DNA from 4 places in the Anoxybacillus sp. EFIL genome. Region 2 is predicted to be linked to each of the others. Evidence: predicted binding sites of a transcription regulator. Region 2 holds the regulator's gene; each other region holds the start of a gene.
The links. Region 2 encodes Rex, which represses fermentation and respiration genes when NADH is low (regulators of the CRP and FNR family bind a similar motif). Its sites were predicted from a motif close to TTGTGAAATATTTCACAA; they were not measured.

Region 1: ES017_RS09940 (formate/nitrite transporter family protein) is a predicted target of Rex. The motif match lies at 3,631-3,648, and genes of this name have one in related genera.
Region 3: ES017_RS12080 (cytochrome c oxidase subunit 2A) is a predicted target of Rex. The motif match lies at 3,705-3,722, and genes of this name have one in related genera.
Region 4: qoxA (cytochrome aa3 quinol oxidase subunit II) is a predicted target of Rex. The motif match lies at 4,414-4,431, and genes of this name have one in related genera.

Annotation. Positions count from the first base shown of each region.
Region 1 is NZ_SDLH01000005.1:189,075-195,320, forward strand. It holds gene treC (alpha,alpha-phosphotrehalase) at 1-1,557, shown strand, start outside; gene treR (trehalose operon repressor) at 1,585-2,307, shown strand; gene rpmG (50S ribosomal protein L33) at 2,334-2,483, opposite strand; gene speE (polyamine aminopropyltransferase) at 2,582-3,430, opposite strand; gene ES017_RS09940 (formate/nitrite transporter family protein) at 3,674-4,495, shown strand; gene purU (formyltetrahydrofolate deformylase) at 4,587-5,486, shown strand; gene ES017_RS09950 (replication termination protein) at 5,650-6,024, shown strand; gene ES017_RS09955 (metal-sensitive transcriptional regulator) at 6,088-6,246, shown strand, end outside.
Region 2 is NZ_SDLH01000014.1:18,587-24,832, reverse strand. It holds gene ES017_RS14655 (ABC-F family ATP-binding cassette domain-containing protein) at 275-2,170, opposite strand; gene ES017_RS14650 (redox-sensing transcriptional repressor Rex) at 2,398-3,033, shown strand; gene ES017_RS14645 (YdiK family protein) at 3,043-3,216, opposite strand; gene ES017_RS14640 (CPBP family intramembrane glutamic endopeptidase) at 3,213-3,950, opposite strand; gene groES (co-chaperone GroES) at 4,176-4,460, shown strand; gene groL (chaperonin GroEL) at 4,531-6,147, shown strand.
Region 3 is NZ_SDLH01000008.1:85,390-91,635, forward strand. It holds gene ES017_RS12065 (carboxypeptidase M32) at 1-1,305, shown strand, start outside; gene ES017_RS12070 (b(o/a)3-type cytochrome-c oxidase subunit 1) at 1,331-2,980, opposite strand; gene ES017_RS12075 (cytochrome c oxidase subunit II) at 2,977-3,450, opposite strand; gene ES017_RS12080 (cytochrome c oxidase subunit 2A) at 3,472-3,621, opposite strand; gene ES017_RS12085 (chemotaxis protein CheX) at 3,883-4,338, opposite strand; gene ES017_RS12090 (type III polyketide synthase) at 4,597-5,664, shown strand; gene ES017_RS12095 (isoprenylcysteine carboxyl methyltransferase family protein) at 5,661-6,161, shown strand; gene ES017_RS12100 (dynamin family protein) at 6,243-6,246, shown strand, end outside.
Region 4 is NZ_SDLH01000007.1:99,743-105,988, forward strand. It holds gene pstA (phosphate ABC transporter permease PstA) at 1-545, shown strand, start outside; gene qoxD (cytochrome aa3 quinol oxidase subunit IV) at 561-860, opposite strand; gene qoxC (cytochrome aa3 quinol oxidase subunit III) at 861-1,466, opposite strand; gene qoxB (cytochrome aa3 quinol oxidase subunit I) at 1,456-3,432, opposite strand; gene qoxA (cytochrome aa3 quinol oxidase subunit II) at 3,422-4,393, opposite strand; gene ES017_RS11450 (aldehyde dehydrogenase) at 4,737-6,086, opposite strand; gene ES017_RS11455 (PIN domain-containing protein) at 6,079-6,246, opposite strand, start outside.

The DNA of each region.
Region 1 (6,246 bases), on a different contig from region 2:
GATTATTTACAAACTCTCGGGGTTGATGCCATCTGGCTCACCCCCATTTACGAATCTCCGCAGCGTGATAATGGATATGATATAAGTGACTATTATCGAATTTATGAACCATACGGTACGATGGAAGACTTTGAAAAACTTATTGAAGAAGCGCATAAGCGAAATATAAAAATTGTGATGGATATCGTTGTGAACCATACGTCAACAGATCATGAATGGTTCCAACAAGCTCGCTCATCTAAAGATAACCCGTATCGTCATTTTTACATTTGGAGAGATAAACCAAACAATTGGCAATCGAAATTTGGGGGATCAGCTTGGGAGTATGATGAACAAACAGGACAATATTATTTACACTTGTTCGATGTTACACAAGCTGATTTAAACTGGGAAAACGAAGAAGTACGTAAGCGTGTATATGAGATGATGCATTTTTGGTTACAAAAAGGAGTAGACGGCTTCCGTTTAGATGTCATTAATTTAATTTCGAAAGATCAACGATTTTTAGACGATGATGGATCTATTCCACCTGGAGATGGAAGAAAATATTATACAGACGGTCCACGCATTCATGAATTTTTGCAAGAAATGAATCGAGAAGTATTTTCGAAGTACGATATGATGACAGTAGGAGAAATGTCATCGACGACAATTGACCATTGTATTTTATATACAAATCCTGATCGTCATGAACTGAATATGACATTTAATTTCCATCATTTAAAAGTCGACTATCCAAATGGAGAGAAGTGGGCAGTTGCTAATTTTGACTTTTTACAGTTAAAAAAGATTTTATCGGAATGGCAAGTGAACATGCATAAAGGCGGTGGATGGAACGCATTGTTTTGGTGCAATCATGACCAACCACGCATCGTTTCTCGTTATGGGGATGACGGACGTTATCATAAACAATCAGCAAAAATGTTAGCGACAACGATTCATATGATGCAAGGCACCCCTTTTATTTATCAAGGTGAAGAAATCGGAATGACCGATCCAAAATTTGAACGAATCGATGATTATCGAGATGTCGAATCATTAAATATGTACCGAATATTAAAAGAACAAGGAAAAAGTGAACAAGAGGTATTGCATATTTTACAGCGAAAATCTCGTGACAACTCTCGAACACCAATGCAATGGAGCGATGAGCGACACGCGGGATTTACAACTGGCACCCCTTGGATTTCTGTCGCGCGCAATTATGAAGAAATTAATGTTCAACGAGCGTTACAAGATCCAACATCTATTTTTTATCATTATCGAAAACTAATTCAGTTGCGTAAACGATACGACATCATTACGACAGGGGATTACGAACTCATTTTAGAAGATCATCCTTCGATTTTTGCATATATACGTAACGGAAACGATGAAAAACTTGTTGTGATTAATAATTTTTATGGACAAGAAACACTATTTGAATGGCCAGAACATATAGACATCACAGAATATAAAAGCGAAATATTATTATCGAACTATGACGACTCGCCAAGCGATTTTATAAAAATGATGTTGCGTCCGTATGAATCGATTGTTTATTACTTGAAAAAATAATGGTAAAATATTTTTCGGTGATAAACAATGAGTGAAAATAAATATTTGTCCATTTATAATGACTTGTTATCGAAAATTGAAAAGGGAATATTTAAACCTGGAATGAAAATTCCTTCTGAAAATCAGCTCGTTGAACAATATGAGACATCTCGTGAAACGATTCGCAAAGCGCTCAATTTACTTTCGGAACATGGGTATATTCAAAAAATTAAAGGAAAAGGTTCCATTGTATTAGACGTTCGTAAATTTGATTTCCCGATTTCGGGACTAATTAGTTTTAAAGAATTAGCACAAAAGTTAGGAAAACCTTCGCGAACGATTGTTGAGCAACTTGAAGTGATGAAACCTGATGAAATGTTAAAAAAACATCTCCATGTGACATCAAGAGAGGACATTTGGAAAGTAGTACGCGTGCGAGAAATTGAAGGCGAGCGCATTATTTTAGATAAAGATTTTTTCAATAAAAAGTTTGTTCCGTTTTTATCGAAAGATATATGTGAGCGCTCCATTTATGAATATTTAGAAAAAGAATTGCAATTAAAAATTAGTTTTGCCAAAAAGGAATTTTTCGTCGAAGAGTGTACGGATGAAGATCGAATGTATTTGCATGTTAAACAATATACCCACGTTGTTGTCGTGCGGAATTACGTTTATTTAGATGATGCGAGTTTGTTTCAATATACAGAGTCCCGTCATCGTCTTGATAAATTTCGATTCGTTGATTTTGCGCGGCGCATTCATTTGCATTAAAAATAATCCGTGGCATATGCCACGGATTATTTTGTTTCACGATGTAACGTATGGCGCTTTAGACGAGGACAATATTTTTTTAATTCTAGCCGCTCTGGACTGTTGCGTTTATTTTTCGTTGTTATGTAGTTACGATCCCCAGTTTCTGTACATTGTAAAACGATTTTCACACGCATGTTTCGTCCTCCTCAAAAAAGATAATAGTAATCATTACGTTTTGTATCGTAATATAAAAAAGTATGTTTGTCAACAATCGTAGCCGGAATGATTCCGACTACGATTGAAGATGTTCTTTCATAAATTGTGGGAGACGGAAGCATTGGTTTAATACATCCGCATTTGCGTATTTCGTTTGTTTTGAGAATGTGTTGAGTCGCTCAAATGAAATAGGTTGTTTACCACCGAGCGTAAAGCTCCATAGCCCGCCAGGATATGTTGGAACAGTAGCTGTATATACGTGTACATGCGGGAATAAATGACGAATATTTGTATATGTTTGTTTCAATACGTCCATATGAAAAATAGGGGATTGGCTTTGACAAACCATCATCCCATCTTCTTTGAGTGCTTCATGCACACTTTTGTAAAAATCGTATTCAAATAATACTTGTGCAGGGCCGATCGGGTCGGACGAGTCAATAATAATGACATCATACGTATTCACGCGATCGTTCACAAATTGAACCCCATCTTTATATATATATTGCACACGCGGATCCGAAAGATTTCCAGATACTTCAGGTAAATGCTCTTTACATGCTTGAACAACAAGTTCATCAATTTCGACAAGATGTATTTCTTCTACCTCTTCATATTTCGCCACTTCACGAGCTGCGCCACAATCGCCCCCGCCAATAATTAAAACTTTTTTCGGCGACGGATGAAGAGAAAGAGGAACATGTGCAATCATCTCGTTATAAATATGACCATCAATGGAAGTTGTTTGTACAACTCCGTCAAGTACGAGCATTCTTCCGAAGTCGTATGAGTCTAAAACCATCACATGTTGAAATGGTGAACGTTCTGAGTAAATGATTTCTTTAATGCGATAACTAATTTTTAAATTTTCACGTTCATCTTCTGTTAACCACAACTCACCGTTTTGTTCCTTTATGTAGTTCATAGCTTCCTCCTCTAACAACGTATTTTACACCTTTTTTATATTAATATATTTCTGTATAGATTTGCAAAGGGTGAGAACAATATGTGCAAAAATTGCAATAGTCTTTTTGTTCGCAATCGTTTACAAAAATAAAGTGTTGACAGTTCTTTTAACATTTACATAAATTCGTTGAAAAACGTAAGGAAGAGGAGTAGGATAAAGTGTGAAAAACATCACAAAAATAGAAAGAGAAGTGAGGAAATGATGGATGCTTTACAAACATGTAAAGAGCTCGCATTAAAGAAGCGATCTATTTTGCAAAAATCACTGCTTCAATACATGATTCGTGCTGCTTTAGCAGGTGTATATATCGGTTTTGCTCTTGTTCTTTGTGTTCGGGTTGGTCAATACTTTTACGAAACACATTCACCAGCCACTTATTTAGTAAGCGGCATTTTCTTCGGGATTGCTCTTGTACTGATCATGTATGGTGGGGCAGAATTGTTTACAGGAAATACGATGTACTTTACCGTTAGTACCCTGCAAAAAGAAACGACGATTGGAGACACCCTTCGTAACTGGGTCGCATGTTATAGCGGGAATTTGCTCGGTGCTATTTTCTTTGCTTTTTTAATCGCACAGTCAGGGATTTTTCATGATCTTCCGATGGATCATTTACTATTTGCGATTGCATTGAAAAAAATGCATGCAACAACGTTACAACTGTTTGTGAAAGGGATTTTGTGTAACTGGCTCGTTTGTTTAGCTATTTTTATTCCGATGCAAATGAAAGAAGATATCGCAAAAATGTTCGCCATGATTTTAATCGTTTTCGTCTTTTTTGCTTCTGGATATGAACACTCGATCGCAAATTTTGTTATTTTCTCCCTTGCATTAGCTGTTCAACATCCTGATACGATTCATGTGGCAGGAATGGTTCATAACATCATACCTGTAACGCTCGGTAATATTGTCGGTGGTTCATTATTTATGGGCGCGTTATACACGTACCTTTCATCTTCCGTCAAACAGCCTGCTCCTATATGGAAAGGAGCTTTTGGAATACGAAAAATAATGAATAAGTAAGAAAATAGTAGTCGAGATATGTTCTCGACTATTTGTTTATTTGTTATAATAATGGCTATTATTTATTTCATCGTTTTATAGGGGGGTTATGATGTATTTTCAACAAAAACATGCGCAAAAGTTTATGGACAAATATAAACATCGGGCACGCTTGCTTATTTCATGTCCGGATCAACCGGGAATTGTTGCAGCGGTTACAACTTTTTTGTATGAACAAGGAGCCAATATTGTTGAGTCTAGTCAATATTCGACAGACCCTGAAGGCGGTACATTTTTTTTACGAATTGAGTTTGATGCTCCGAATATATCGGAACGAAAAGAGGAGATGGAGAGAAAGTTCGCAACGATTGCACAACGTTTTTCAATGAAATGGCGATTGAGTCTACATACGCATATAAAAAAGGTAGCGATATTCGTTTCAAAAGAAGAACATTGCTTATTAGAGTTATTGTGGGAATGGCAAGCGGGTGAATTGCTTGCAGATTTCGTCCTCGTCATCAGCAACCATGAACAAATGAGAGAAACGGTAGAGTCATTCGGTATCCCGTACTACTACATACCAGTGACAAAAGAAACAAAACAAGAAGCAGAAGAAAAACAAATACAATTGTTAAAGGAACATGATATTGATGTCATTGTGCTTGCTCGTTATATGCAAATTTTATCATCTCGTTTTGTCGCAACGTTTCCAATGCAAATTATTAATATTCACCATTCGTTTTTACCGGCGTTTATTGGTGCGCGACCATACGAGCAAGCTTATCGACGTGGAGTGAAACTCATCGGCGCCACTTCTCATTATGTAACAGATGATTTAGATGAAGGGCCAATTATTGAACAAGATGTGGAACGAGTCGATCATAAACATCATGTAGAAGACTTAAAACGAATTGGGCGCATGATCGAAAAAACAGTCCTCGTTCGCGCATTAAAGTGGCATTTAGAAGATCGTGTCATCGTTCATGAAAATAAAACAATTGTATTCAAATAAAGAAGAGGAGCTACTCTTCTTCTTTTTTTTGTAAAAAATTGATATGATAAAACTATGTTCTAAATAAAAACTGAATAAAAATAAAAATGTTCAATTATAATGGAAGTATAGAAGGATTTTTCTTTTGAGTAAAGAATGTGTCATATGAGAGGAGGAGGAAAAGATGAGCGAAAAAAGAAAACCGAGCGGATTTTTATTAAAGCAACGCGCATTTTTAAAGCTGTATTTAATTACTTTAACCGAACAAGAACGATTGTATGGACTGAAATTACTAGACGTGCTTCGTGAAGAATTTCAGCCGTTTGGATACCGTCCGAATCATTCAGAAGTATACAAAGCACTACACGATTTAATTGAGGATGGGATTTTAGAACAAGTAAAAAAGAAAAAAGAGGGGATGAAGTATCAAGAAGTTGTTTATTACCGTTTTACTGAGGAAGGATATAAAAAAGCCCAGTTATATAAGCGGCAATTAAAAACAGAATTAGATCGTTGTGAAGCGCTTATTCGTAAAGCAATTAAAGATAATTTTAGTTGACAATAAGATCATATTTCATTTAATATACTGATAAGGGTATATAGAAAAAGGAGATTGATAAATATGACATACGATAACCAAGTGAAAAACAGATTAAAACGAATTGAAGGACAAGTTCGTGGTGTGCTCAAAATGATGGATGAGCAAAAAGATTGTAAAGAAGTAGTTGCCCAATTATCTGCTATTCGTAGCGCTGTCGATCGTGCCATTGCGGTTGTTGTA
Region 2 (6,246 bases):
TAACTATATACGTGCGAAACAACTTGACGTTATGTGAAGAAAAACTTAGTCACATTTTGTGGATTATGTTATCCACATACGTGTGGATAATGTGGAAAACGTGTACTATATGTTATTTTATCATAACGAGTTAACCACAAAGAAATAGACAAATTTTTTAATTGTATTGTGGATAATGTGGAAAAGTGCGTGAATAACTTATATTTAGATGTTTTTTCTGTGGATATGTTTGTGTAAAAAGATGAGCTAGTCCACAAATGGAGCTAGCTCATCATTATTGTTGTAAAAGTTCCCATTGTTCGAATAATTCATCGAATTTTTGTTTCAGTTGTTCAATTTTCGCTTGTGTATCTCGGGCTTTTTCATAGTCGTTGTAGCAGGAAGGATCATATAATTGTTGTTCATACGTTGCAATTTGTTGCTCGAGTTGTTCCATTTCTATTTCTAGCTGCTCTATTTTTCGTTTTCGTTGTCTCTCTAATTTTTTTCGTTCTTTTTCTTCTTCATATGAGCGTTTTAGTGACGATGATTCGTCCGTTGTCGTCTCTTGAGCGATTTGTCCAAGTTCGAGTAGCTCTGCTTTTTTCGCCACGTAATAATCGTAGTCCCCTAAATATTCAATGAGACCGTCTGTGGATAACTCGTATATTTTTGTTGCGATTTTGTTAATAAAATAACGGTCGTGAGAAACGAAGATAATTGTTCCTGGGTATTCAATAAGCGCTTGTTCTAGCACTTCTTTGCTGTCTAAATCTAAATGGTTTGTCGGTTCGTCTAACACTAATACGTTGGCTTTTTTCATCATTAGTTTGGCGAGAGCGAGCCGGGCTTTTTCACCGCCACTTAATGTTTGCACTGGCTTCAATACATCGTCACCAGAAAATAAAAAGTTTCCGAGAATCGTACGAATTTCTTTTTCCGTCTTTAATCGATCTTCATCCCATAGTTCATCGATGACACGTTTGTTCGATGTTAATTGAGCTTGTTCTTGATCGTAATACCCAATTTGTACATTTGTTCCGTAGCGTAGTTCCCCATGTTTTACAGGGAGTTGCTTAATGATCGTTTTTAAAAGAGTCGATTTTCCAATTCCATTTGGCCCAATAAGTGCGATGCTATCACCGCGAGTGACACGAAATGAGAGGTTTGTTGCGATGATTTGATCATAACCAATGGCTAAATTGGTAGCTGTTAATACGTCATTTCCGCTTGGGCGTTCAATTTCGAAGCGAAACGATGCCGATTTTTCATCACCGAGCGGCTTTTCAATGATATTCATTTTTTCTAGTTGTTTTCTTCTGCTTTGAGCTCGCTTTGTTGTCGATGCACGGGCAATATTTCGTTGAATAAAATCTTTTAATTTTGAAATTTCTTCTTGTTGTTTTTCGTACAGTTTCAATTGTTGTTCAAATTGTTCCGCCCGTTGTTGTAAATAACTTGTATAGTTTCCAACGTATTTTTTTATTTTTGTGCGTGATAATTCATACACTTGTGTCACGATTTGGTCAAGAAAATAGCGATCGTGTGAGACGATAAGAATGGCCCCATCATAATTTTTTAAATATTGTTCAAGCCATTGCAATGTTTCCATATCTAAATGATTTGTTGGTTCGTCTAAAATCAACAAATCTGGTTTAGCTAGAAGCAGTTTGCCGAGCGCTAGCCGCGTTCGCTGTCCACCGCTTAACGTGGATACTTTTGTTGTGTAGTCATACTGAGAAAAGCGGAGGCCATGAAGCACAGAACGAATATCGGCTTCATATTGATAGCCACCTTTTTCTTTAAATTCCATTTGTAAACGGTCGTAATGCTCAAGTAAGCGCTCATAGTCGGCACCGTGCAAGCTCATTTGTTGTTCTAGGTCACGCAATTGTTTTTCCATTTGTTGAAGCGGGGCAAACACATCGAGCATTTCTTCCCAAATGGAGCGATGGGCGTGCAAACCAGTATATTGATCTAAGTAGCCAATTGTTACGTGTTTCGGTTTAATCACTTCCCCTGTGTCATATGACAATTGGCCGGCAATGATTTTTAATAATGTCGATTTTCCTGCACCATTTCTTCCAACTAACGCGATACGGTCTTTTTCTTGTATTTCAAGCTTAATGTCTGATAAAACTTGTTCCGCCCCATATGATTTGGATAGTTGATTTACTTGTAAAATGATCATCATTTTTCACCTCAATCTTCTTTTGATAGTGTAACGTACTTTCTTGATGTTCGGCAACACTAGTGTACGAATAACAAATTTGACAAAAATAATAATAAAGGGTACAAAGGAAAGACAGAATGAAAAAAATAGTGTATAGTTTAAAAGTGGGGAGAACTTTTCAGACGTATAGGAGAGAAAAATGAAAGCGCTAACTATTTGTGAAAGGAAATGTGGGGGATTGACTCGTGAATAATGAACAACCAAAAATTCCGCAGGCGACCGCAAAGCGACTACCGTTGTATTATCGTTTTTTGAAAAACTTGCATGCATCAGGAAAGCAGCGTGTATCTTCAGCGGAGTTAAGTGAAGCCGTAAAAGTCGATTCAGCAACGATTCGCCGTGATTTTTCATACTTTGGTGCGCTTGGAAAAAAAGGATACGGTTATAATGTAAATTATTTGCTGTCGTTTTTCAGAAAAACGTTGGATCAAGATGAAACGACAGAAGTAGCGTTGTTCGGTGTCGGTAATTTAGGTACGGCATTTTTAAATTACAATTTTAGCAAAAACAATAATACGAAAATTGTGATGGCATTCGATGTAGATCCAGATAAAGTAGGAACGGAAGTCGGAGGAGTGCCTGTTTATCATTTAGATGAATTGGAAGAAAAACTAGGTGGGATTACGGTAGCCATTTTAACCGTTCCAGCCCAAGTTGCCCAACCGATTACCGATCGGCTTGTCCAAAAAGGCATTAAAGGGATTTTAAACTTCACGCCTGCTCGTCTGCATGTACCTGAACACATTCGTGTTCATCATATTGATTTAGCGGTCGAATTGCAGTCACTTGTTTACTTTTTAAAACATTACGGAAATGAGTAAACCTCCCATTTACGAGCGGGAGGTTTTTTTCAATAAAGAACGAATAGCGGTGCCAAAATCTAATGTAGCAATAAGAATAAATAGCATCGTTGTGACGTCCCAAATGCCATCGTCAGCACTATCAACAGCAAAATAAGTGAATAAAATGCCCATCAAAAAGTAAAACAACGGCTCAGACTTCATGAAAACAGCCTCCAAATCACGAATTGCATTTGTTCTGCTTCTTTCATTATCTTTTCAATTTCTTCAGCAAATAACGTTTGAATAGCAACGACAAATGTATTCATCAGTACATGTGCTGCAATAGGAACGAGAATACGCTTTGTTTTCACATATAAGAAAGCAAATACAAATCCCATCGTTGCATAAAGAAGCAAATGTTCAAACTCTAAATGAACGACAGCAAATAAAAGGGAACTGACAGTTGCTGATAAGAAAAAGTTATATTTTTGATACAGCGTTCCAAAAATAATTTTTCGAAAAATGATTTCTTCTAAAATCGGTCCGACGATCGAAGTGACGAGCATAAGCGCTGGTGTTAGCTTCACCATCTCAACAATGCGTCTCGTATTTTCGGACCCCATCTCGACGCCAAATACGTGCATCTCAATATTTGCTGCGATGCCTTGAGAGAAAAGGGCAAGAAAGAACCCGCCAATTCCCCAAAAAATTGACGTTCCGATAGATGCTTGATGGCGATCGTACGAATATTTCATATCTTCTCTCATGAAATAAAGAACGAAAAGAAAAGCGATCGAGAAGCTAATGACAGCCCAATAACCTGAGGCAATGGATAGGGCGACTTCTTTATTTGATGCGTCAACAAATCCGCTATGTGCAAGCAAAGGAACGCCAATTAAACTAGATAACTGCATGGCGATGTATGTAATAATGACATACCAATATTGCTTTTTCACGTGTTCAACCCCTTTTGACAAAATGAGTACTTTTTCATTTTACCATATTTTTTGTATGAATTTCGAAAGGAAAGACATAATGAAAAAGGGAAAGATTTAGTGAAAAATTTTTAACTTCCTACTTGCAAAATTGAAAAAAGTTCATTAATATAATAAGTGTGTTAGCACTCAATGATGATGAGTGCTAATAACGGAACGAAAATCTAATTAAGGAGGTCGTTTGCCGTGTTGAAGCCACTAGGTGATCGTATTGTCATTGAATTAATTCAAACTGAAGAAAAAACAGCGAGCGGAATTGTTTTACCAGACACAGCGAAAGAAAAACCACAAGAAGGAAAAGTTGTTGCAGTTGGTTCAGGTCGCGTTCTTGACAATGGTGAGCGCGTAGCTCCAGAAGTAAGCGTTGGTGACCGCATCATCTTCTCAAAATATGCGGGTACAGAAGTAAAATATGATGGAAAAGAATACTTAATCTTACGTGAAAGCGACATTTTAGCTGTGATTGGTTAATCGTTCGCCTGATAACATATAAAGCATACAAAAATACTTAACAAAAATTATCATCAAGGGGGTAAGATGTATGGCAAAAGAAATTAAATTCAGCGAAGAAGCTCGTCGTGCGATGTTACGCGGTGTAGATAAATTAGCTGATGCAGTAAAAGTAACATTAGGTCCAAAAGGTCGTAACGTTGTATTAGAGAAAAAATTTGGTTCTCCATTAATTACAAATGACGGTGTAACAATCGCAAAAGAAATCGAATTAGAAGATCCGTTTGAAAATATGGGTGCGAAGCTTGTTGCGGAAGTAGCAAGCAAAACAAACGATGTTGCCGGTGACGGTACAACAACAGCGACTGTATTAGCGCAAGCGATGATTCGTGAAGGATTGAAAAACGTAACAGCTGGTGCGAACCCAATGGGTATTCGCAAAGGTATTGAAAAAGCTGTTGCTGTTGCAGTAGAAGAATTAAAAGCAATCTCTAAACCAATTGAAGGCAAAGACTCAATCGCTCAAGTTGCAGCGATTTCTGCGGCTGACGAAGAAGTTGGTCAATTAATCGCAGAAGCAATGGAACGCGTTGGAAAAGACGGCGTAATTACATTAGAAGAGTCTAAAGGCTTCACAACAGAATTAGATGTTGTGGAAGGTATGCAATTTGACCGTGGTTATGTATCTCCATACATGATTACGGATTCTGACAAAATGGAAGCTGTATTAGAAAATCCATACATCTTAATTACAGATAAAAAAGTTTCAAGCATTCAAGAACTTCTTCCTGTATTAGAACAAGTTGTTCAACAAGGTAAACCATTATTAATCATTGCTGAAGATGTAGAAGGCGAAGCGCTTGCAACATTAGTTGTAAACAAACTTCGCGGTACATTCACAGCAGTTGCAGTAAAAGCGCCTGGCTTCGGTGACCGTCGTAAAGCGATGCTTCAAGATATCGCGATCTTAACAGGCGGTGAAGTCATCACAGAAGAATTAGGTCGTGAATTGAAATCAACAACAATTGCTTCACTTGGTCGTGCAGCGAAAGTTGTTGTAACAAAAGAACATACAACAATTGTTGGTGGCGCTGGTCGTGCAGAAGACATTCAAGCACGCATCAACCAAATCCGCGCTCAATTAGAAGAAACAACTTCTGAATTTGACCGTGAAAAATTACAAGAGCGCTTAGCAAAATTAGCTGGTGGCGTTGCGGTTATTAAAGTCGGTGCTGCAACTGAAACTGAATTGAAAGAGCGCAAATTACGCATTGAAGACGCATTGAACGCAACACGTGCGGCAGTTGAAGAAGGTATCGTTGCCGGCGGTGGTACAGCGTTAATGAACGTATACAGCAAAGTTGCGGCTATTGAAGCGGAAGGCGACGAAGCAACTGGTGTGAAAATCGTTCTTCGTGCGATCGAAGAGCCAGTTCGTCAAATCGCACAAAACGCTGGTTTAGAAGGCTCTGTCATCGTAGAGCGCTTAAAAACAGAAAAACCTGGCGTTGGCTTCAACGCAGCAACTGGCGAGTGGGTTGACATGATCGAAGCGGGTATTGTTGACCCAACAAAAGTTACTCGTTCTGCGCTTCAAAACGCAGCATCTGTTGCCGCTATGTTCTTAACAACAGAAGCGGTCGTTGCAGATAAGCCAGAAGAAAATAAAGGCACACCAGGCATGCCTGACATGGGCGGCATGATGTAATAAGACGAGAACTAGTCGCAGAAACAAATATATTCAATCGTAAGGGCTACTTCCTTATAAAAAGGGGGTAGTCCTTTTTGTGTGAAAATCAAATGAACG
Region 3 (6,246 bases), on a different contig from region 2:
GCGGAACTTTCCGCTAAGTCGGTACAAGAACAATTATCGCCTGTTACCCGTTATACGTTAGCAGAATGTCAAAAAGAGTATGAACGCAATAAAAAAATTCCTGCGGATGAATATAAACAATTTGTCATTTTGCAATCCAAAGCGGAAAGTGTATGGGAAGAAGCGAAAGCAAAATCTGATTTTTCCCTTTTTGAACCGTATTTAAAACAGCTTGTTGACTTTACAAAACGTTTCGTTACATATTGGGGAACAAACGGACACCCATATAATACGCTATTAGATTTATATGAACCGGGTGTAACAGTCGATTTATTAGATGATGTGTTTTCAAAATTACGTGATCATATTGTTCCGCTTGTTCAACAAATTCGCGAGTCCCGTCACAAACCGGACACGAGCTTTTTATTTCAACCATTTCCGAAAGAAAAGCAACGAGCATTTAGTTTAGCGCTTTTAAAAGAGCTAGGTTACGACTTTGATGCAGGGCGGCTAGATGAAACTGTGCATCCTTTTGCCATCACATTAAATGATGGGGACGTCCGAATTACAACGAAATATGACGAAAATGATTTCCGAACAGCTGTATTCGGTACAATTCACGAATGCGGTCATGCCCTTTATGAACAACATATTTCTAAAGAACTCGCAGGGACGCCATTGTACGACGGAACGTCAATGGGGATTCATGAATCACAATCGCTATTTTATGAAAACTTTATTGCTCGTCATTATTCATTTTGGAAACGATATTATAGCTTATTACAACAATATGCTCCGCACTTCTCACATGTTTCGTTAGACGATTTTTATCGTGCGATTAACGAGTCGAAACCGTCTCTTATTCGCATTGAAGCTGATGAGCTGACGTATCCATTACACATTATCGTTCGATATGAAATGGAAAAAGCGTTGTTTGATGACGCCATTGAAGTGAAAGATTTACCATATATTTGGAACGAAAAATATGAAGCGTATTTAGGTATTCGTCCAGAGCGTGATGCGGAAGGAGTTCTTCAAGATGTGCATTGGGCTGGAGGAAGTTTCGGCTATTTTCCATCATATGCGCTTGGATATATGTACGCGGCACAGTTTAAACACACAATGGAGAAAGAGCTACGATTTGATCAGTTGCTTGAAAATGGGGAACTTGTTCGTATTCGAGAATGGCTTACAAAGCATGTTCACCAATTCGGAAAAACGAAAAAACCGCTCGATATTTTACATGAAGTAACCGGGGAAGGTCTAAATCCGACCTACTTAATCCATTACTTAGAAGAAAAATATAAACATATTTATCGATTATAAAAAACCGGGCGAGTGCCCGGTTTTTTTACCAAAGTTTAAATCCTTTTGATCCAGGAGGTGCATTTTGGATCATATCGATAAATGGAACTGTATATGCGATTAAAATAAGTACAACCGCAATACCGATCCACAATGTCCAGTTTTCGAACACAAGCGGTGTGCGTTCAGCTTGCTCAGCAACTTCTGCAACAGGGAACTCTGTTTCACCTTTCGGAGCGAAAAATGCTAAGTTTGTCACGATAATGAGCACAAGAATAATGCCGATGAATAAAATCGTTCCACCAACCGCTTGAGCGATTTGATAAGGAATCCACTCTAGTGCTTGTGGTGCATCACCGTATGTTGAAAATGCTGAACGGCGTGGGGCACCAAGTAACCCTGCGAAATGCATCGCACTAGACATGAAAATCATACCGATGGACCAAACGATCGTTTGAATAATCGCTAGACGATTCATTGCTTTTGTCATGACGCGCCCTGTTAAGTGCGGGATAAGCCAATAAGCTGCCCCAAAGAATGTCAATACGACTGTTGTTGCTAATGTTAAGTGGAAGTGACCAGTTACCCAAATCGTATTATGAACGACTTGGTTTAATTGGTGTGATGCATTGACAAGACCACCAGCACCAGCAGGGATAAAGAATAACATACCGACAAATGGTGCAAAGAAACGCGCATCACCCCAAGGAAGTTTTCGTAACCATCCGAATAATCCTGTTGTTCCTTTTGAGCGACCGTACATTTCAAATGTTGCGAACATTGAGAACGCAGTCATTAATGATGGAATAACGACCATAAACGTTAAGACAACTTGTAAGTATTTCCAAACTGGATCAATTCCTGGTTCCACAAGTTGATGGTGGAAACCGACAGGAATCGAGAGAATTAAAAATAAGATGAATGACATACGAGCAAGAGAGTCAGAAAACATTTTTCCACCAATAATTTTTGGAATAATCGCATACCAAATCATATATGCCGGTAATAGCCAGAAATATACGAGTGGATGACCGAAATACCAGAACAATGTTCGGCTTACGAGTACGTTAATCCGATCGACATAACCTAATGACCAAGGAATAAATTGGAATAATACAGTCGCCGCTACACCGAGCGAACAAATGAGCCATAATATCATGTTGACAACAGACATAAATGTAAGCAATGGGCTCACTTGACCAGGATGAGCTTTTTTCCATTTTGCATAATGAGCGAACATCGCAAACCCACTAATCCAGCTACCGACAACAACAAGGGTTAAACCGATATAAAAGCCTGCATGTGCTTGTAGTGGAGCATAAAATGTATATAAAACAGAAGCTTCACCGATTAAAATGTAAAAGGCAGTAATCGCTGTACCGATTGTCATGAGCCAAAAACCGACCCAACCCCAAAACCGCACGCGGTCAGAAAGTGTCCCGGCAGTACGACTTACAGCAGCGAATTGAAAACCAATAATAAAGAATGTAGTTAAAACGAGTCCGAGCAATACGCCATGCGTTGTTAAAATCGTATAATAGCTAATACCTGCCGGCAATTCAAATTTTCCGGAGCGCACAAGCACTTGCAATAGACCAGCAAGCCCTCCTAACGCAAGGGCAACGAAAGCGACATAAATATGAGCCATGGCTAATTTGCCATCACGTGCATCGACTTTCCATGTTCCGTTCATCATTGTTCAACCACCTTCACTTTGGAAGTCATTAAGTGGTGACCGGCACCGCAATATTCGTTACATAAAATGACATACTCGCCAACTTTATCAAATGTTTGTGTATAGCTACTGACATAACCAGGCTCAACCATCATGTTTACATTTGTTCCAACTATTTGAAATCCGTGGATGACATCTTTCGTTGCGACATTAATCGTTACTTTTGCTCCTTTTGGGATTTCGACTTGGTTTGGTGTATACGCAAATGCAGAAGCAACGATGTTCAGTTGATATTCATTATCTCCTGTTTTAACAAGGCCTGGTTTATCAAATGGCGGTGTTTGATCGACTTTTTCCGGATCGATCGTTGTTAAACAGCTTGGTGGTTGCGTTCCTTGCGCAAATGCACCGACTCCTAAGACAGCTAAAAATACGAATAACGAACCGATGCCGAAAAACAGCCAAATTTTTTCATACTTATGCATGTGCATAACGTCTCGTCTCCTTTCTCTCTATAAGCGATTTAAAAACAAGAAATATACGCTTACCCACGTGAAAATGAGGAAAAATCCCAAAAACAAAACAGAAGCAAGAGTTCCTTTTAATGCAGGTTCTTTCTCTACTTTTGTTTTTGGCGTGTTTGTGTTTAATTGAGTTTTCATCTTCATCCCCCTTTCCTAAATAAACCTTAAATAGAAATGTATACACTTACATCATACAAAACAATTTGTGAAATGAAATGCTTTTTTCAGATGTTTCACAAATTGTTCATTCGTTACTTTACCATCATCATAACCGTAAAAATAAGGGGTAGCTGTGACTTTTGTCACACACATTTTGCGAGGTTGTGAAAAAAGTGTGAAATATTTAGAAAAAGATGGCTATGGCATAAAAAAAGAAGCTTACAAGCGCAAGCTTCTCATTTATTCATTATCAATTGTTAAAATAAGTTGTAATTCCCCGTTGCTTTCGAAGTGGATCGGTACGCGAAAAGCTTTGTCAAAACCGTAAATTTTTGTTTGACCAACAAGAACAGTTGGAGGAGTAATATCAATTGTAATTCCTTTTTGTGATACAACTGTGGCCAAGTTTCCTGCAATCATATTGCCGAGCTCACCCGTAAATGATTCAAGCATTTCGCCTTCTAACGGCATACCAAACATCGTTTCTCCGATGGTTCCAAACATCGTTTCATGTCCTTCAATGATTAGACGCCCGCGTAAGTCTCCGGTCATCCCAATCAATACGCTAATAGACGTTTGTGTGAAAGGTTGGACAAACAATGAAGGCTTATCGATTGTCATTGATAGTGGGATAACAGATCGAATCGATTCGATCGTTCCATTTAAAATCGTTGTAATTTTCTCGCCTAATGCCATAAAAAGACCCCCTTTTTTCTTCATCATAACAAATTTTTCACTTTGATGACATCATTTTTCGATAAACATAGATACGAATATATAAAAAACATAGTGACGAAACAACAAATTGCGTTATAATGAAAGTGCACAACAACATCCCTCTTTTCAAAACGTCGAAAGCTTTCCTCCCGTTGCTGAGAGGAAAGCTCTTTTGTTTGTTATGAATAAAATTTCTTTATTAGGAAAATATTATCTTTATCGAAAGGAGGGGCATAGATGCCAAGTATCATTGCAGTTGAATTAGCTGAACTTCCTTACCGCGTTTCACAAAACGAGGTGATGGTTGCAATAAAACGCATGTTTCAACACCGTTCTGAACATATTGATCGGTTATTATCCATTTTTCAACGTGATCATATTCAATCAAGATCGCTTGTACAACCATTAGATTGGTATATGCAGACTCATTCGTTTGCTGAGAAAAATGAGCTGTATATTGAGCATGCTGTTCGATATGGAAGGGAGGCGATTGTGCGCTGTTTACATCGTGCAAATATTGTTTTTGAAGACGTTGAAGCAATCTTTTTCATTTCAACGACGGGAATTGCTACACCGAGCATTGAGGCAAGAATCATAAATGAACTTCCTTTTTCTGTACACACGAAACGCATCCCCATATGGGGGCTCGGATGTGCGGGTGGAGCAGCTGGCATTGCGCGAGCGGTAGATTACTGTCGAGCATATCCGAAAGCGAAAGTGCTTGTTCTTGCTGTGGAACTTTGCAGTCTAACGTTTCAAATGGATGATGTATCAAAAAGTAATCTTATTGGCACATCATTATTTGCTGATGGAGTAGGTTGCGCGTGTGTGGTGGGGGATGATGTGCAGCAGCAAAGTGTCGCTCCACAGGTAATTGATATGCAATCAGTATTTATGCGTAACACGGAAGATGTTATGGGGTGGGATATAAAAGATCAAGGTTTTTATGTTGTGTTCTCTCGACATATTCCGACGATGATTCGTCAATCAATTGGCGAGATCGTAAAATTATTTTTAGGAAGAAGCGGAATAAAACTTTCCGAAATTGAACATTTTGTTTTGCACCCAGGCGGTAAAAAAGTGCTTGATGCGTATCGAGATGGTTTACATATCGATGGAGACAAGCTTGCTCATGCGATCGCGGTTTTACAACAGTACGGAAACATGTCATCTGTTACTGTGCTCGCTGTTTTACAACGCTTTTTGCAACAGTCGCTCACTCCACGGGGATACGGTTTAATGATGGCGATGGGACCTGGATTTAGTTGTGAACTTTTGTTGTTAAAATGGGGAGAAGAAGCATGAAATGGAGAATGCTTTTCTTTTTAATTGTTCAACGATTTATTGAGTTATATTGGGCAAAAAGAAATGAAAGATGGATGAAAGAGAGGGGAGCAAAAGAATTCGGACAAAATCACTATAAGTATATCGTGTGTATGCATAGTTTATTTTTTGTTTCGCTCTTGCTGGAGGGAATTCGTAAACGTCCGTCACCATTGTGGTCTGTTTTGTTTAACATATTTGTCGTATTACAGTTATTCCGTCTTTGGGTTATCACTTCACTTGGAAGGTATTGGAATACAAAAATTATTGTATTGCCAAAAGCAGAACGAGTACAGAAAGGTCCATATCGATGGTTTCGTCACCCGAATTACCTTGTGGTTGTGCTAGAATTCATCATTATTCCACTTATGTTTCAAGCGTATTGGACAGCTGTCATATTCACAATATGTAACGCGTACCTTTTATCTGTTCGTATTCGTGCGGAGGAACAGGCGTTACGTTTATTAAAATCCCCCTAATAAGCAGGGGATTTTTTATGTATTTTTTTTGTGAACTACAGTAAAATGAAGGTAGATTTTTTAAAAGGGGTATGGGTAATTATGG
Region 4 (6,246 bases), on a different contig from region 2:
TTCCTTCTATCGTTTTCGGTTTGTTTGGTTACGTATTGTTTGTTGAATATGTCGGCATCGGCTTAACGATCATTGGAGCTGCCATTACACTCGCGTTGCTAAACTTACCTGTGCTAGCTCGCGTCACAGAAGAAGCGATTCAAGCAGTGCCACAAGACATTCGTGAAGCATCTCTCGCGCTGGGAGCGACAAAATCACAGACGATATTAAAAGTTGTACTCCCGGCTGCATTAAATGGTATTTTAACTGGAATTAGCCTCGTTGCGTGTCGCGCCTTCGGTGAATCAGCCATCATTATTTTGGCAGGCGGAACATCGACATCAGGATTTATGTGGGATTTCAACTTGTTATCACAAGGCGGTACACTTCCTGTCCACTTATGGTATGTTCAATCAGAAGCGCTCGTACCAGATGCAAAAGAAATTGCTGAAAAGTCTGCGGCCATTCTTGTTCTTATCGTTTTAATGATCAGCTTTACTGTTCGTTTCCCACTTTGGATTCAAACGCTAATTACAAAAATAAAAGCAACCCCTCGCAAAAGCTAAGCGAGGGGGTTTGTTTTAATGCGCCGCATGTCCAGATGTTAACACCCAAATCGATCCTGCGACAATGACGATCGCAACGAACACCGCATATGCCATATTAATAACGTTCGTTTTTCCGTCTTCTCCTTCTGTGACGTGCATAAACATAAATAGTTGAAGTCCCGCTTGAATGACCGCGAGTGAACCGATGATCCACATGACGATCGTATATGATACGTTCATTTTCAATGCGACGAACACCGCGACAAACGTTAAAATAAGCGAAAAGAAAAACCCAACAACGTGGCTAACGGGATATTTGCTTTTATGTTCCATTTACCCCACCATCCCTTTTAAATAAACGAACGTAAAGATGAAAATCCAAACGACATCAAGGAAATGCCAATATAAACTAATGATAAACATTTTTCTTGCAGTCATTGGCGTCAACCCGCGTTGAAGGAGTTGTATAATGAGCATAATCGCCCAAATGATTCCGAACGTCACGTGGGCTCCGTGCGTGCCAAGCAGCACGAAAAAGCTCGATAAAAACGCGCTCGTCTGCATCGTCGCTCCTTCATGCACATAATGAATAAATTCGCGAATTTCCATGAATAAAAAGCCTGCCCCTAATAAAAGGGTGATAATAAACCAAATGAGCAGTTTTTTCATATCGCGTTGTCGCATGAAAAAGACAGCTAACCCACACGTGAAGCTACTCGTCAACAGCAACAACGTTTCAATAAGCACATCGTTCAGCTTAAAAATGTCGCTTGGTGTTGGGCCACCGGCATAGCGGTGACCTAATACACCGTAGACGGCAAACAACGTCGCAAATAGCACAATTTCTGCCCCGAGAAAAATCCAAAAACCTAAAATATTTAATCGGTTTTGTTCCGTTTGATATTCGAGTGGAAGCGAATGATTGACGTTAGCCGACATGATTTTCCGTCCCCCCTTCTACGTTTCTCCACGTACGTTCTGTTCGTTTAATCTCATCGACGCTGACATAATAGCCATCATTGTAATCAAACGAACGAATGACAAGCCCGATGACAATCCCAATCGCCGCAACAGCTGCTGCGATGTGCGCTTCAAAGACGAGGAAGAAACCTGTAATCCCAAACACGACCGCCATATAAAACGGCAAACCGGAGTTGCTCGGCATATGAATTTTTTTGATGTCGCTTTCTTTCAACGTCAGCGTTTCACCACGTTTTTTCATATGCCAAAACGCATCTAATTGCTTCACTTCTGGAACGACCGCAAAGTTATAAAATTGCACTGGCGATGCAGTCATCCATTCAAGCGTGCGCGCATCCCATGGATCGTGGGAAACATTGCGCTTCGCATAACGGAAGCTCCAATAAATGTTATAACAAAATACCGCAAAGCCGATCGCTAAAATAATGGAACCGATCGCAGATACGAGAAACAGCGGCGCAAATCCTGATTCTGCTGAATACGTATACGCGCGACGAACAGCCCCTTTTAAGCCAAGGAAAAACATCGGCATAAACGTGACGTTAAATCCGATCACGAACAACCAGAAGTGATATTTGCCAAGCTTTTCGTTTAACATAAAACCGAACATTTTTGGCCACCAATAATACAATCCTGCAAACACCGCAAACACAACGCCTGGAATTAATACGTAATGGAAGTGCGCGACTAAAAATAGCGTATTGTGATATTGATAGTCCGCAGCCGCCATCGCTAACATAACCCCTGTCACTCCGCCGATGACGAAGTTTGGCACGAAAGCGAGCGCCCATAACATGGCAGTTGTAAATTGAATGCGTCCTTTTCGCATCGTAAACAGCCAGTTAAAAATTTTCACCCCTGTCGGAACAGCGATAAGCATCGTTGTAATCGAGAAAAACGAGTTTACCGCAGGACCTGCATCCATCGTGTAAAAATGGTGCACCCATACGATCATACTTAAAAACGCAATACCAACGATCGAAACGACCATCGATGTGTATCCAAACAACGTTTTTCGTGAAAACGTCGCAATCACTTCTGAGAAAATACCGAACGCCGGCAAAATAACGATATACACTTCTGGGTGGCCCCAAAGCCAGAACAAGTTTGCCCAAAGCATATCGCTTCCGCCTGAAGAAAGCGTAAAGAAATGCGTTCCGTACAAACGGTCAAACGTCATTAACGCCAAAGCAACTGTAAAAATCGGAAACGCCGCCACGATAATGATTGACGTAATCAACGTCGTCCATGTAAACATAGGCATTTTCATCAACGTCATGCCTGGTGCACGCATTTTTAAAATCGTAACGATAAAGTTAATCCCGGTCATTAACGTCCCAAGACCTGCAATTTGCAGCGCAATGGCATAGTAGTTATTTCCAATTCCTGGACTAAACTCTTTTCCAGCAAGCGGGAAATACGACGTCCATCCTGCATCCGGCGAACCACCGACAACGAACGAAATGTTAAATAACATCGCCCCGCTAAAAAATAGCCAAAAGCTAAGTGCGTTCAACTGCGGAAACGCCACATCGCGCGCCCCAATTTGTAAAGGAACGACGACGTTCATTAAACCGATCAAAAACGGCATCGCCATAAACAAAATCATAATGACGCCATGTGTTGTAAAAATTTCATTGTAATGTTGCGCATCTAAAAAGTTCATTTCTGGGCGGGCCGTTTGCGCCTTCATTAACAATCCGTCAATTCCACCTCGGAAAAACATGAGTACACCTGATAAAATGTACATAATCCCAATTTTTTTATGGTCAACTGTCGTAAGCCATTCGCGCCATAACCAACCCCATTTTTTAAAGTACGTTAACCCAACGACAATCGCAACGACAGTCAATACAATCGCAATTTGTGAACCGACAAGAAGCGGGTCTCCTCCAACAAATATTTCATTCCACTTAATGCCCATGATGTTCACCTCCGCTATCACTCTCTAAAGCTTTTTGTTCCTCATCGTTACAAGTTGATGAGTTTTTATAGTTATCTTCACGAATAAAAATTTTCCCTTGATATCCATGTCCGCGATATAATTCTGGATTTGTGTACGTTTTCGAGTGCGGATCAGCATGGTTTACCCATTGTAAATGCGTATCGACAAACGTCAATCGTCCTAAATGTGTCGGCAACAACAATTGTTCATATTTTTCTTTTGTTAATTTCGGTGCCGTTTGTTTCACTTCTTGCACCCATTTTTCAAACTCTTTTGGCGTTTGCGCTAACACTTCAAACTGCATATGCGCATACCCGCGTCCGTTAAAGTTTGTATTCCGCCCTTCATACGAACCCGGACGATCTGCAACGACGTACAATTCCGTCTCCATTTTGTTCATCGTATATTTTTGTCCAGCTAGCGCCGGTACCCAAAACGACTGCATCGTGGACGCAGAAGTCATTTTAAATAACACAAGGCGATTGGCTGGGATATTGACGTAGTTTACCGTTTCAATATTTTGTTCAGGATAGCTGAAAATCCATTTCCAGTCTGCCGACGTCACATGAATGACGAGCGGTTTTTCGTTTTCGTACCCTTTCGGCGGTTTTTCTAAATCATATAACGTTCTCACTGTCGGAATCGTTAGCGCAATGACGATCAAAATCGGAATAACCGTCCATACAATTTCAAGCACTGTACTTCCGTGCTCTTCAGGTGGCTCCTCCCCTTGCCGTTCAGGGCGATCACGATATTTCCATACGATGTAAGCAAACAATGCAAATACAACGACAACAACGAGAAGCATCCACCAAATCGACCAGTTAATTAGTTCTGTAATGCTTCGTGCAGCTGGTCCTTGCGGCTGAAACACAACCATCTCACAGCCACCAAGAAGCGGAAGCAATCCCGCTATAACTAAGGCAAACAAACGCTTCATCTGTCTTCACCTCAACAAAATTGTGATTCATTGAACAAAGAAACAAATACAAAACGAACGAATTTAATTAGCTTTGTAGTATTAACACTATTGAAATGATTTTAACATGTATTGTAAAAATAATTGTGACGAAAAAAGGAAGGAAGAAAATGCATCGAGGAAAAATAAGCAGCAAATGGATTGACAAAAAGAAAAACACTTTTCTCAATCTCAAAAAATGAGCGAGAAAAGCGTTATCTTTTATATAATACATGGAAATAAAAAAAGAAATAGGTTTTTCACTCGAAAACTTGTCACATTTTCGTTAAAATTTTTTCGAAATTTGTTCAAAAATAAAATCGCTCTATTTCAACAACTTCCGTACCCACTTGAGCGCATTTGGAAAGTTTGGATAGCGCAACGGGATATCGAATTTCGTTGTTTGTTTTAACACGCTTTTGTAGTGAGTGAACGCATCAAAGCTTGCTTTTCCGTGATATGCACCGATGCCACTTTGTCCAACACCACCAAACGGTAAATGAGGATTGGCAACATGCATAACCGTATCGTTTATACATCCACCACCGAAATGAACTTGCTGTAATATTTGTTGTTGTACGTCGCGATCTTCGGTAAACAAATAAAGCGCAAGCGGCTTTTCATAGTCGTTAATCATTTGAATGGCTTCATCAATCGTCTCAAACGTGAGAATGGGCAAGATAGGGCCGAAAATTTCTTCTTGCATCACGTCATCATCCCATGTTATATCATCAAGCAATGTCGGTTCAATCCAACGTTGCTCAATGTCGTATGCTCCACCGTGTACAACTGTACCGTTTGCTAAGAAGCGAACGAGCCGTTCTGTATGCCGCACCGTCACTATACGACTGTACGTATTTTTATCACTGTACAATTGCTCAATATACCGCTTCATTCGCTCAATAAGCAACGATTTAACAGACGCATGCACGAGCACATAATCAGGCGCAATGCACGTTTGCCCAGCATTTAAAAACTTCCCCCATACGATCCGCTTGGCAGCTAAGTCGAGATGGGCAGAAGCATCGACGATCGCTGGACTTTTCCCACCAAGTTCTAATGTGACAGGCGTCAAATGTTTTGCAGCAGCAGCCATCACCATTTTCCCTACCGGCACACTTCCCGTGAAAAAAATATGATCAAAAGGCAAGTGAAGTAGTTTTTGACTAACGTCTACACCTCCCTCTACCACAGCAACATATTCCTCTGAAAACGCCTCAGAAACAATCGTTTTCAGCAAAGACGACGTCTCTGGTGTATATTCAGATGGCTTGACAATCGCACAATTTCCTGCGGCGATCGCTCCGATTAACGGACTGATCGCGAGCTGAAATGGATAATTCCATGGCGCAATAATTAAACTGACACCGTATGGATCTGGATATATGTAACTTTTTGAACCAAAGTGTGTCAATGGCGTCGGTACACGTTGCGGCTTCATCCAATCGCTTAGACGTTTCATTACAAACCGAATCTCTTCATAAACGATGCCAATTTCCGTCGTATACGCTTCAAACGGGGATTTATGCAGCTCTTTCGCCAATGTATCGATAATCGTTTGTTCATGTGCTTGAATCGTTTCTTTCAAACGCGCAAGCTGCGCAAGCCGAAAAGACAACGAAAGCGTCGCCCCTGTGCGAAAATACCGCTTCTGTTTTTGCACAATCTCATTCATTACTTTCCCTCTCTTTAAATACATATTCCATATCAGATAAATACCTATAAAACTCCCTCGGATGAATGCGCTTAATCGATCCAATCTGGGCTGGAAATCGCCGATAATTTGTCGTAAGTATGTAATCACATTCCTCTTGAATAGCTGTTATCCAAACATG